Regions from separate parts of the Vibrio sp. YT-19(2023) genome, predicted to be linked through region 2. Evidence: predicted binding sites of a transcription regulator. Region 2 holds the regulator's gene; the other holds the start of a gene.
The links. The regulator MetJ, encoded in region 2, represses methionine synthesis genes. The targets are predictions, from matches to a motif close to TTAGACNTNTANANGTCTAA.

Region 1: a site for MetJ is predicted at 2,325-2,344, ahead of metK (methionine adenosyltransferase). Genes of this name have one in related genera too.

What each region holds. Positions count from the first base shown of each region.
Region 1 covers NZ_JAWOQN010000031.1:17,666-22,460, reverse strand. The annotation lists gene R7E78_RS19215 (LysR family transcriptional regulator) at 1-22, shown strand, start outside; gene tkt (transketolase) at 114-2,108, opposite strand; gene metK (methionine adenosyltransferase) at 2,424-3,578, shown strand; gene R7E78_RS19200 (DUF2189 domain-containing protein) at 3,981-4,778, shown strand.
Region 2 covers NZ_JAWOQN010000063.1:830-7,978, forward strand. The annotation lists gene metF (methylenetetrahydrofolate reductase) at 1-199, opposite strand, end outside; gene R7E78_RS23530 (bifunctional aspartate kinase/homoserine dehydrogenase II) at 462-2,870, opposite strand; gene R7E78_RS23535 (O-succinylhomoserine (thiol)-lyase) at 2,886-4,046, opposite strand; gene metJ (met regulon transcriptional regulator MetJ) at 4,272-4,592, shown strand; gene R7E78_RS23545 (malic enzyme-like NAD(P)-binding protein) at 4,706-5,983, opposite strand; gene bfr (bacterioferritin) at 6,190-6,666, opposite strand; gene R7E78_RS23555 ((2Fe-2S)-binding protein) at 6,760-6,948, opposite strand.

The DNA of each region.
Region 1 (4,795 bases), on a different contig from region 2:
TCCACAAGGTTGGAAAACCTGACAAAAATAAAAAGGCCATCATAATGATGGCCTTTCTAACTTTAGCGTTTAACAATCGTCGTTTACGTTCGACTGTTTAGACGGTCCTACAATTACGCTAGCAATTCTTTTGCAGTGTTCACTACGTTTTCAGTCGTGAAGCCAAACATCTCGAATAGCTGACCAGCAGGTGCAGATTCACCGAATGTTGTCATACCGATGATGCGACCGTCGAAGCCAACGTACTTGTACCAGAAATCAGCAATGCCCGCTTCAATAGCGATACGTGCCGTTACGTCTGATGGCAGTACAGCTTCACGGTAAGCGGCGTCTTGTTTGTCGAATGCGTCTGTAGATGGCATTGAAACAACGCGTACTTTCTTGCCTTCTGAAGTTAGTTGCTCAGCGGCTTTCACTGCAAGCTCAACCTCAGAACCTGTTGCGATAAGGATTAGCTCAGGCTTACCTTCGCTATCTTTCAGGATGTAAGCACCTTTCGCGATGTCTGCGACTTGTTCAGCAGTACGCTCTTGTTGCGCTAGGTTTTGACGAGAGAAGATAAGTGCAGTTGGTGCGTCTTTACGTTCAATCGCTAGTTTCCATGCAACTGCAGACTCAACTTGGTCACATGGGCGCCATGTGCTCATGTTTGGAGTCACACGTAGAGACGCCATTTGCTCAACAGGTTGGTGAGTTGGGCCATCTTCGCCAAGACCGATCGAATCATGCGTGTAAACTTGGATGTTCTGAATTTTCATCAGCGCAGCCATACGCATTGCGTTACGAGCATATTCCATGAACATTAGGAATGTTGCGCCGTAAGGAACGAAACCACCGTGCAATGCGATACCGTTGATGATAGCAGTCATACCGAATTCGCGTACACCGTAGTGGATGTAGTTGCCAGAGAAGTCCTCCGTTTCTAGAGACTTAGAACCAGACCACATGGTCAGGTTAGAAGGCGCTAGGTCAGCAGAACCACCCATAAACTCAGGAAGCATTTGACCAAACGCTTCTAGTGCATTTTGCGATGCTTTACGTGATGCAATGTTCGCTGGGTTTGCTTGAAGATCGGCAATGATTTGGTTCGCTTTTTCTTCCCACTGTGCAGGAAGTTCGCCGTTTAGACGTCGTTTAAGCTCTGCCGCTTCAGCAGGGTAAGCTGCAGCGTATGCCTCGAATTTTTCATTCCAAGCTGCTTCTTTCGCGGCGCCCGCTTCTTTTGCATCCCACTCAGCGTAAACATCTGCCGGGATCTCAAATGGGCCGTACTCCCAACCTAGGTATTCACGAGCCGCTTGGATCTCATCGTGACCTAGTGGTGCACCGTGACAGTCGTGCGAACCAGACTTGTTAGGAGAACCGAAACCGATAATTGTTTTGGTACAGATAAGCGTAGGACGTGGGTCCGCTTTTGCTGCTTCAATTGCTGCGTTGATCGCGTCTGAGTCGTGACCATCGACTGCTGGGATTACATGCCAGCCGTACGCTTCAAAACGCTTAGGTGTATCGTCAGAGAACCAGCCTTCAACGTGACCGTCGATAGAAATGCCGTTGTCATCCCAAAACGCGATCAGTTTGCCTAGACCTAACGTCCCAGCAAGAGAGCATGCTTCATGCGAGATGCCTTCCATTAGACAGCCGTCACCCATGAACACATACGTAAAGTGGTCAACGATATCGTGACCTTCTTTGTTGAACTGTGCCGCTAGTGCTTTCTCTGCGATCGCCATACCAACAGCGTTAGTGATGCCTTGACCTAGAGGACCCGTTGTTGTCTCGATACCAGGCGCGTAGCCGTACTCTGGGTGACCTGGGGTTTTTGAGTGCAATTGACGGAAGTTTTTCAGATCGTCAATAGATAGCTCGTAACCGCTTAAGTGCAGTAGAGAGTAAATAAGCATTGACCCATGACCGTTTGACAGCACAAAGCGATCGCGGTCGGCCCACTCTGGGTTTGAAGGGTTATGGTTTAGGTGAGAGCGCCAAAGAACTTCAGCGATATCAGCCATACCCATTGGTGCGCCTGGGTGGCCTGAGTTAGCTTGTTGAACACCATCCATGCTTAGAGCACGAATTGCATTGGCAAGATGTTTACGAGACGACATGTCTGCTCCTGAGTACATTAAGCGAAACGAAAAGTAGGTCATAATTCTCTCAAAGCCCTGTTGGGTGTGCAAACGTTTTCCAGTCCAAAACCTCACAAATATTGCACCTTTCGCGCCAAATCGTTCGAAGTTCTTAAAATTATCAATAAATCAGGCAAACGTTTGGTTATAACAAAAACCAAAAAAGAGCTTGTAATTCGAGCAATCAAATTTAGAATAGACGTCTAGATGTAGATACACCTACAAAAATTAGTATTAATTTGCGCTGGAGAGTTTATCATTCCCCAGTTTTAAACCAGATATAGTGGAGCTAACATGGCTAAGCACCTGTTTACTTCTGAGTCAGTATCAGAAGGTCATCCAGATAAAATTGCAGACCAGATTTCTGATGCGGTTCTTGACGCGATTCTAGAGCAAGATCCAAAGGCTCGTGTTGCATGTGAGACTTACGTTAAAACCGGTATGGTAATGGTGGGTGGTGAAATCACGACTTCAGCATGGGTAGACATCGAAGAGTTAACTCGTGAAACCGTTCGTGAAATCGGCTACGTACATTCAGATATGGGCTTTGACGCAGATTCTTGTGCGGTACTAAACACAATCGGTAAACAGTCGCCAGATATCAACCAAGGTGTTGATAAAGCTGACCCTAAAGAACAAGGTGCAGGCGACCAAGGCATCATGTTTGGTTACGCTTGTAACGAAACTGAAGTACTAATGCCAGCGCCAATTACTTACTCTCACCGTCTTGTTCAAAAGCAAGCAGAAGTTCGTAAAAACGGCACACTACCTTGGTTGCGTCCTGATGCAAAATCTCAGGTAACATTCCAATACGATCAAGGTAACATCGTTGGTATCGACGCGGTTGTTCTTTCAACTCAACACTGTGACTCAATCTCAACTTCAGACCTGCGTGAAGCGGTAATGGAAGAGATCATTAAGCCAGTGCTACCTTCTGAGTGGATCAACAAAGAAACAAACTTCTTCATTAACCCAACCGGTCGCTTCGTAATCGGTGGTCCTATGGGTGACTGTGGTCTAACTGGTCGTAAGATCATCGTAGATACCTACGGCGGCGCAGCTCGTCACGGTGGCGGTGCGTTTTCTGGTAAAGATCCATCAAAAGTTGACCGTAGTGCAGCATACGCAGCACGCTACGTAGCGAAAAACATCGTAGCGGCAGGCATGGCTGACCGTTGTGAGATCCAACTTTCTTACGCAATCGGTGTTGCTGATCCAACGTCTATCATGGTGGAAACGTTCGGTACTGAGAAAGTATCTCACGACATCATCATTGAAGCGGTTCGTCAATTCTTCGACCTACGTCCATACGGTCTACAAGAAATGCTTAACCTTCTTCAACCTATCTACAAGAAGACAGCGGCATACGGTCACTTCGGTCGTGAAGAATTCCCGTGGGAAGCGACAGACAAAGCTGCACTTCTACGCGATTTCGCTGGCATCAAATAATCAAGCCAAGCAAGAATCAATCAAGCCCTCGCCTATGGTGGGGGCTTTTTATTTTCAGCAACTTTTATCTAGCCATTTCGGCTCATACCGCCCTGCCCCACAAAGCAGTCCTGTTTCTCCCTCATTTTTATACCGAATAAATTTTAAGCAATTATTTGTAAATTATCCCATCTCCGCCAATAGTTAAAATATTGTTAACTCCAATTTAAATAGAGACGTCGGATGCTGGCGACTGTGGAAGCAACACTTAAGTAAAGACATGAGTCAGGCATCTTTATGGCCGATACCAAACTAAGCCAATGCTCAGATATAAACTTGAAAAAGTCGCTTCAAGTTTGACTGAACAAAAACCGCTGTCAGTTGGTATAAGCGGATAATGTGGGAATAAATCAAGGAGGAGTTATGCCTCGAACTGTTAATCCATCGGACTTCCACAACAAGCGAAAGGAAGTGCCAGACAACGAATACGCCAGAACCATACCGTGCAATACGGTCAATCTTTCTGCACCTTTTCATTGGCTCGCATTAGGTCTGCATGATTTCGTGCGAATGCCGCTTATTAGTGCTTTCTATGGCATCTGTTTTATGGCAGCAGCCATAGGCATTGTTTTGCTCGTACAGTGGCAAGGCACACACTTGGTCGTCATGCCCAGTTTGATTGTTTACATGTTAATCGGTCCGTTTCTCGCGCTCGGCTTGTATGATGCCAGTTGGGAGAGAGAGCGCGGACACAAAGCAAGCTTGTTCCATTCAATGAAAGCGATCGGTCGTAACTCAACATCTCAATGGGCGTTCGCCGTGTTACTCGCAGTGTGTATGATATTTTGGATGCGCATTGCCGCTCTACTTCATGCACTCTACCCTTCTGTTCAAGGGGCACCTTTAAGTGAGTTCCTACCCTTCCTTGTCATCGGCTCTTTAGTTGGCTTTGTTTTGGCTTGTGTGGTGTTTAGCATTTCAGCCTTTTCTATTCCTCTCATGATGGAGCGTCGCGTAGACATGATGACCGCTGTATTTACCAGCTTTAATGCAGTGAAATCCAACATTCCAGCAATGATTGTTTGGGCAGCGATCATCTGTGGCGGTATTCTTATCGGCTTTGCGACCTACGGGATCGGAATGTTGTTTACCATGCCAATTCTAGGCTACGGTACATGGCACGCTTACCATGCCACCATCAAGAAAAAACACACACCATAATTAACTGATGCTATGAT
Region 2 (7,149 bases):
GCTCGCCGGAGTTCGCACCGTAAGTCACAGAAACAAATTTAGGTTGAAGCGTTTTAAGACGGTGCACTGAATTCCAAAGTGTTTCTTCCATCTTAGCGCTGCTTGGCGGAAAAAACTCAAACGATACATTGATGTTATCTGATAACTCAGCAATATTCTGGTTCAAGGCGTCGATATGGCCTGCGTGCGTATATCCCATCTTACTCTCCCTGCGGCACTCCGCCACGAAAACAAATCCTTAAAATCGACGTTTAGACGTCTATATGTCTACAGAATGTATTGAATACGATTTAATGTCAACCTTGTAATTATGAATTTTTCTCACGTTAATAATGAAGATAGTTCAAGTTTCTACTTGAGCATCATCTCACCATTTTGCACGGGTTATGACTTCAGTATGGCACTGATAGGGGAATAAAAAACCCTGGATTAATTCCAGGGTTTTTAGGTCAATCGCAACTTTAAAATAAACCAGCCAATCGGTTGAGGTCGGATTGAATAGCGCCGGCTGTCACTTCTCTGCCTGCGCCTGGTCCTCGAATGACCAGAGGGTTATCTTTGTACCACTTGCTCTCTATGGCAAAAATGTTATCGCATGGCAATAAGTTGGCGAGCGCGTGCTCACGAGATAACGCTTCGACTCCCACCGTTGCTTTACCATTTTTTTCTAAACGCGCCACATAGCGAAGCACTTGATCGTTTCTCTGTGCTTTTGTCAGACGCTCTTGAAGTATTTCACTCAACAACGCTCCATTATCGAAGAAATCATCTAAGCTCAGTTCTCTTAATTCTTCTGGCACCAAAGACTCAACTTTAACGCTGTCTGGTTCTATATCTAGGCCCGACTCTCGAGCCAAGATGACTAACTTACGCATTACATCGGAGCCATCTAAATCAGAACGAGGGTCAGGTTCGGTTAACCCTTGCTGCCAAGCAAGATCGACTAAATCATTAAATGGCACAGAACCATCAAACTGTTGGAACAGCCATGATAACGTCCCCGAGAAAATCCCCGATAGAGCGACGATTTCATCCCCACTTTCACGAAGATCTCGCACGGTATGGTTTATCGGTAACCCAGCACCAACCGTTGCGTTGTATAGCCAATGACGACCAATTTTAGCGAATGCATCTTGAACCTGATGGTAGTACTGACTATCTGCGGAACCGGCCACTTTGTTAGCGGAAATCAAATGAATGCCTTGCTGTGCGATTTCTACGTAGCGCTGAGCTAACTCTTTACTCGCGGTAACATCAAGCACGACGGCTTCATCATAGCTTTTAAGCGCTCCCAAACGTGCCAGCCAATCCCCATTGTTTGCTATGCTTTCATCATCAAATCGTTCAGCAACACTCGCCGCCTCAATACCTTGCTCATCGAACCAATAGGTTTGGCTATCCACAACCGCGACAAGATCAAAGCTCATACCATGACGTTTTTCGAGCTCACTTTTTTGCGTCGCAAATAAATTTAACCAACTAGAACCAATATTACCCTTGCCACATAAAGCCACTGCCACGCGTTTTTGCGCTTGGAACAACTGGCTATGAATCGTTTGAACCAACGCCTCGGTATCAGTACGGCGCAAAACAGCGACTAGGCTCAGCCCTGAGTCTGTTTCAGAGATAAATTCTACCGGAGAGTGCTTTAGCTTTTGATAAAAGCCAAAGCAATGATTGGCGTTTTTCGTAACGCCTGCACCTACCGCAGCTAAGAGCGAGTAACCTTCTTTTAGCTTAATTTCTGCCTCTACCGCAAGCTCTTGCAAGTGTTTCAATGCACCACCGGCGATTTCTGCGGTGTAAGCCAAGCGTAGCGTATGCTGATCGGATTGAGCTTCAAATGCCAATGGCTCTAATTGCGCGCGCTGCAACGCTTGTAATACATCACTCTGTGTTTTTTCGAAGTCGTGCCCATGCATGAAAGACAACTGCACCAATAAAACATCATCCAGTGAAGTAATAATTTTAGCGCCACGACCAGATGCCAATACACGCTCAATACGAGTAGAACCCGACTCTGGCAGATAGCTACACTTGAGATTAAGGTCCATGGTACTTTGCGCCACAGGCTGAAGCGTACGACTGTGTAGCACTGGGGCAGCTAAGCGAGCAAGTTCACTGGCTTCATCCAATCGAAGTAACGGTAATAAACAAGCATCAGACACCAAACGTGGATCGGCACTATAGACACCAGCAACATCACTCCAAATCGTGACAGTACTGACTTCAGCAAGCGCGCCTATGACCGTTGCAGAATAGTCAGAGCCGTTACGACCAAGTAGAATGGTTTCTCCTGCCTCGTTCTGAGCCATAAAGCCAGTAATTACCACACGTTTATGGTTATGCTGCGCGAGGATCTCTTTAATTAAAGGGTATGAACGAGCGCGATCAACCTCTGGTTGAGTTCCCGCTTCTGCACGTAAAAACGCTCGTGCATCTTGTGCAACCGCAGGGATAGAACGTTGAGATAATAACGCGGCCAATAGGCGAGCAGACCATACTTCTCCGTGCCCCAGTACCGCGGCTTTTTGCGCATTAGTGAGTGGTGCAGTCAGCTCCGAGAGAGTACTGAACTCATCATGTAATAAAGCTAACAGCTCTTCTTTTGCTTCACTCTCCAACAAGCTTTCTATTAGCTCAGTTTGAAACTGTCTTAAGCTTTGAAGCGCTTCATGCGCAATTCGGCCATCTTTATTTAACCCTTCCAAAAACTCAATCAAGCGGTTAGTGGTTTTTCCTGCAGCAGAGACGACCACCAGATCATTTTCTGTCGAATACTCCTTGAGAATACCCACAACGCGTAAGTAGCATTCTGGGTTTGCTAAGCTACTGCCACCAAACTTATGCAGCTGACGTTGTACAGTCATTGTTATCGTCTCCTATTACTGGGTAGCTTTAGCGAACGCTTGTTCTAAATCTGTGATGAGGTCTTGTGCATCTTCCAAACCGACAGACAAACGCAATAGTTGATGAGAGACCCCAGCCTCCGCCAACGCCTCCTCACCCATTGCACGGTGCGTCATGGATGCTGGGTGGCAAATCAAACTTTCTACACCACCTAATGACTCTGCTAATGAAAACAGTTGGAGCTCTTTCACAAACACCTTTAACTGTTCAAACGAACCAGCAAACTCAAAACTCAACATAGAGCCAAAGCCCGTTTGCTGCTTTTTAGCGATGTCATGACCTGGATGTTCCAGCAGGCTTGGATGATAGATAGTTTTAACTAACGCTTGTTTCTGTAGGTAAGCCAGTACCTGCTGTGAGCTCTCCTCATGTACTCGCATACGAGCACCAAGCGTACGAATACCTCGCAGCGTCATATAACTATCGAAAGGTGTGCCCGTTGCACCAATACAATTGCCCCACCATGCAAGCTCTTCTGCATGCGCCTCTGTGTTGGTGATGATTACTCCACCAATTACGTCCGAATGACCGTTGATGTACTTTGTTGTGGAGTGGATAACAAAATCCGCACCTAGCTCTAAAGGTTTTTGGTACACGGGTGTCAAAAAGGTATTGTCCACCGCAACTAACGCGCCGATTTGTTTCGCTTTTTCACAAGTAGCTGCAATATCCACTACGCGAACCAGAGGATTTGACGGAGTTTCTAGCAAAATGAGTTTTGGTTTTTGTGCCAATGCAGCATCTAAAGCCTGTTCGTCTGATTGATCGACAAACTGAACCTTAAAATCGCCTTTGCTAGCTCGGGTATTAAAAAGACGATAGGTGCCGCCATAACAATCGTGAGGAGCAATAATGAGATCATCTGGGCCGAGAAAAGCGGAAACCCATAAATTTAATGCCGACGTACCGCAGTTAGTAACAACCGCTCCTTTTCCAGACTCAAGTTCAGATAGCGCACTTTCCAACAGTCCGCGGTTTGGATTACCAGATCGTGTGTAATCATACTTGGGCACTTCACCAAAAGCAGGAAAACCATAGTTAGTGGAAAGATAAATAGGTGGAACGACAGCATGATATTGGCTGTCTGATTCAATACCAGTGCGTACTGCAATGGTCGCAGGTTTGCGAGTGCTCATGGGTGTATCCTTTCACGGGTAATGACTTCTAAATAGGAATGCGCTATATCTAATGAGTAACATAAAGTGATCAACACGCTTCCTTTGCTGTTATGTTCACTTTACTCGTCAAAAAATGAGACGTCAACACTTCTAGACGTCTATATGTCTTTGCTTATGGCGGTAAATGCAGCTAAAATCAGCACCTAAATTATTTTTAACCGATTACATAAATGAAGGTGTGCAATGGCTGACTGGAATGGCGAATACATTAGCCCATATGCAGAGCACGGCAAAAAAAGCGAACAAGTAAAAAAAATTACCGTCTCTATCCCGCTAAAAGTTTTAAAGGTGCTAACTGATGAGCGTACTCGCCGTCAGATCAATAACTTACGCCATGCAACCAATAGCGAATTGCTATGCGAGGCATTTTTGCACGCGTACACAGGTCAGCCACTTCCGACAGATGAAGACCTTCGTAAAGACCGTCCTGATGATATTCCAACAGAAGTAAAAGCGCTGATGACGGAAATGGGCATCGAATTTGAGTCATTCGACGAAGAATAAAAAAAGCCTGATAAGAGGTTTCAGGTAATGACTCTTGCCTCGAGCCAAATGAATGACATAAAAAATGGGACGCAATAGCGTCCCATTTTTGTGTATCACATCTGAAAGATATATTACTCTGCCATGTAGTTTTCAGGCATCTCGATACGAGCTACACCTGAATTAACCGCCGCCTGAGCAACCGCTTTTGCAACACGTGGTAGCAAACGTGAATCCATTGGTTTTGGAATAATATAGTCCGCACCAAACTCTAGCTTATCAACACCTGCAGCCTTCAATACGGCTTCAGGTACAGGCTCTTTTGCTAGCTCACGAATCGCCTCAACGGCTGCAAGTTTCATTTCATCATTGATTTCACTTGCACGCACATCAAGAGCACCGCGGAAAATGAATGGGAAACACAATACGTTGTTAACTTGGTTAGGATAATCACTACGGCCAGTACCCATGATCAAGTCATCACGAACTGCGTGAGCAAGTTCCGGCTTGATTTCAGGATCCGGGTTAGAACATGCGAATACGATTGGCTTATCTGCCATCAACTTCAACGCTTCCGCTGGCAATAGGTTTGGACCAGATACACCTAGGAACAGATCTGCACCTTCAATCACGTCTTCTAGTGTGCGCTTATCTGTATTGTTCGCAAATAGCTGCTTATATTCATTAAGATCATCACGACGAGTGTGAATCACACCTTTGCGATCTAGCATGTAGATTTTTTCGCGCATTGCGCCGCATTTGATCAGAAGCTCCATACAAGCTACAGCGGCAGCGCCAGCGCCAAGACAAACAATTGTTGAATCTTCAAGTTTCTTACCTTGAAGTTCGATTGCATTCAGCATACCCGCTGCCGTTACAATAGCAGTACCATGTTGATCATCGTGGAATACTGGTACATCACAACGTTCAATCAGACGCTTTTCAATCTCAAAACAGTCTGGTGCTTTAATATCTTCAAGGTTGATACCGCCAAAAGTGTCTGCAATGCTCGCAACAGTATCAACAAATTCATCGATCGTGCGGTGCTTAACTTCAATATCAATAGAGTCAAGACCTGCGAAACGCTTAAACAGTAACGCTTTACCTTCCATCACTGGCTTAGATGCAAGTGGACCTAGGTTACCTAGACCTAGAATAGCGGTACCGTTAGAAATAACAGCAACCATGTTCCCTTTTGCAGTGTACTTGTACACGTTATCCGGGTTTTGTGCGATTTCACGCACTGGCTCTGCAACACCAGGGCTGTAAGCAAGGGCAAGATCACCCGCCGTTTCCGCAGGCTTTGTCAGTTCGACAGCAATCTTTCCTGGAGTTGGATAAGCATGGTAATCCAATGCTTTTTGGCGATGTTCTTCTTCTGGAGTGGCTGCTTGGTGGTTGTCTTCAGACATGGACGTTTCTCTTTTTTATTTTTAGGTAAGGGGGCATAAATTCTATCGGATAGAAATCAAACTTCATAGGCAAGATTGCGAGCAATATCCTTAAAAAGCCGATAATAAAAGAGATTAGACCAGATAACGGGGTTAAGCACCTGATTTTCGAGTCAGGTGCTCTTTCTTCTTACTATTATTGGAGTATGCAAACTCAGAAAGTATCGTTACTCTTCGTCCACGTATTGCGCTTGGAGATAATTCTCAATACCAGACATTTCAATCAAGCCAAGTTGCGTCTCTAGCCAATCAACATGTTCTTCTTCATCTTCAAGAATATCTTGGAAGAGATCTCTAGACACATAATCTCGAATGTCTTCAGCGTAGGCAATCGCATCTTTTAAATCTGGAATAGCCGCCATTTCAAGCTTTAAATCACACTCGAGCATTTCCTTGGTATCTTCACCAATCATCAACTTACCTAAATCTTGTAGGTTCGGTAGGCCTTCAAGGAACAAAATACGCTCAATTAGATGATCGGCATGCTTCATCTCATCGATAGATTCGTGATATTCCTTGTCTGCTAGGTGCTTTAAGCCCCAGTCTTTATACATTCGGGCGTGAAGAAAATACTGATTAATAGCGACGAGCTCGTTACCGAGCACTTTATTGAGATGTTGAATGATGATTGGATCGCCTTTCATGACAAAACCCTCCTCTTTGGCTTCATTTAAATGTAGAAGCAAATGAGAAGGTGTCAAAATGTAAGGCAAATAATTACTGCATACTTACAGCAATTAGCTGGCTTGTTTAAATTCCGTGTAACTAGTTTCCGCTAAAATTTCCTTGGCCTGTCTGATGCACTTACCACATTGGCTGCCCAATGCCGTGCACTTTTTGATTCCTTTAATATCTGTTACGCCTTCATCTATCGCCAACTTCCTAATTTTTTTGTCGGAGACACCATGGCAAAGACAAACGTACATACTCAAAAAACCTATAAAACTAATCTGTGACAAACAATATAAACAAGAATAGTTCTTGTTACCAGTCGCATTATGGTGTCCGCTCAGAATATTTGGTTATAACGATTTTACCGCTGCAGGAAAAGATCAAAGGGTTAAGAGGGGTGAGTAAAAGCGTTAAGAAACAAAGCCGGTAAAACTCTGTTTTTAAATCGAAAAAGT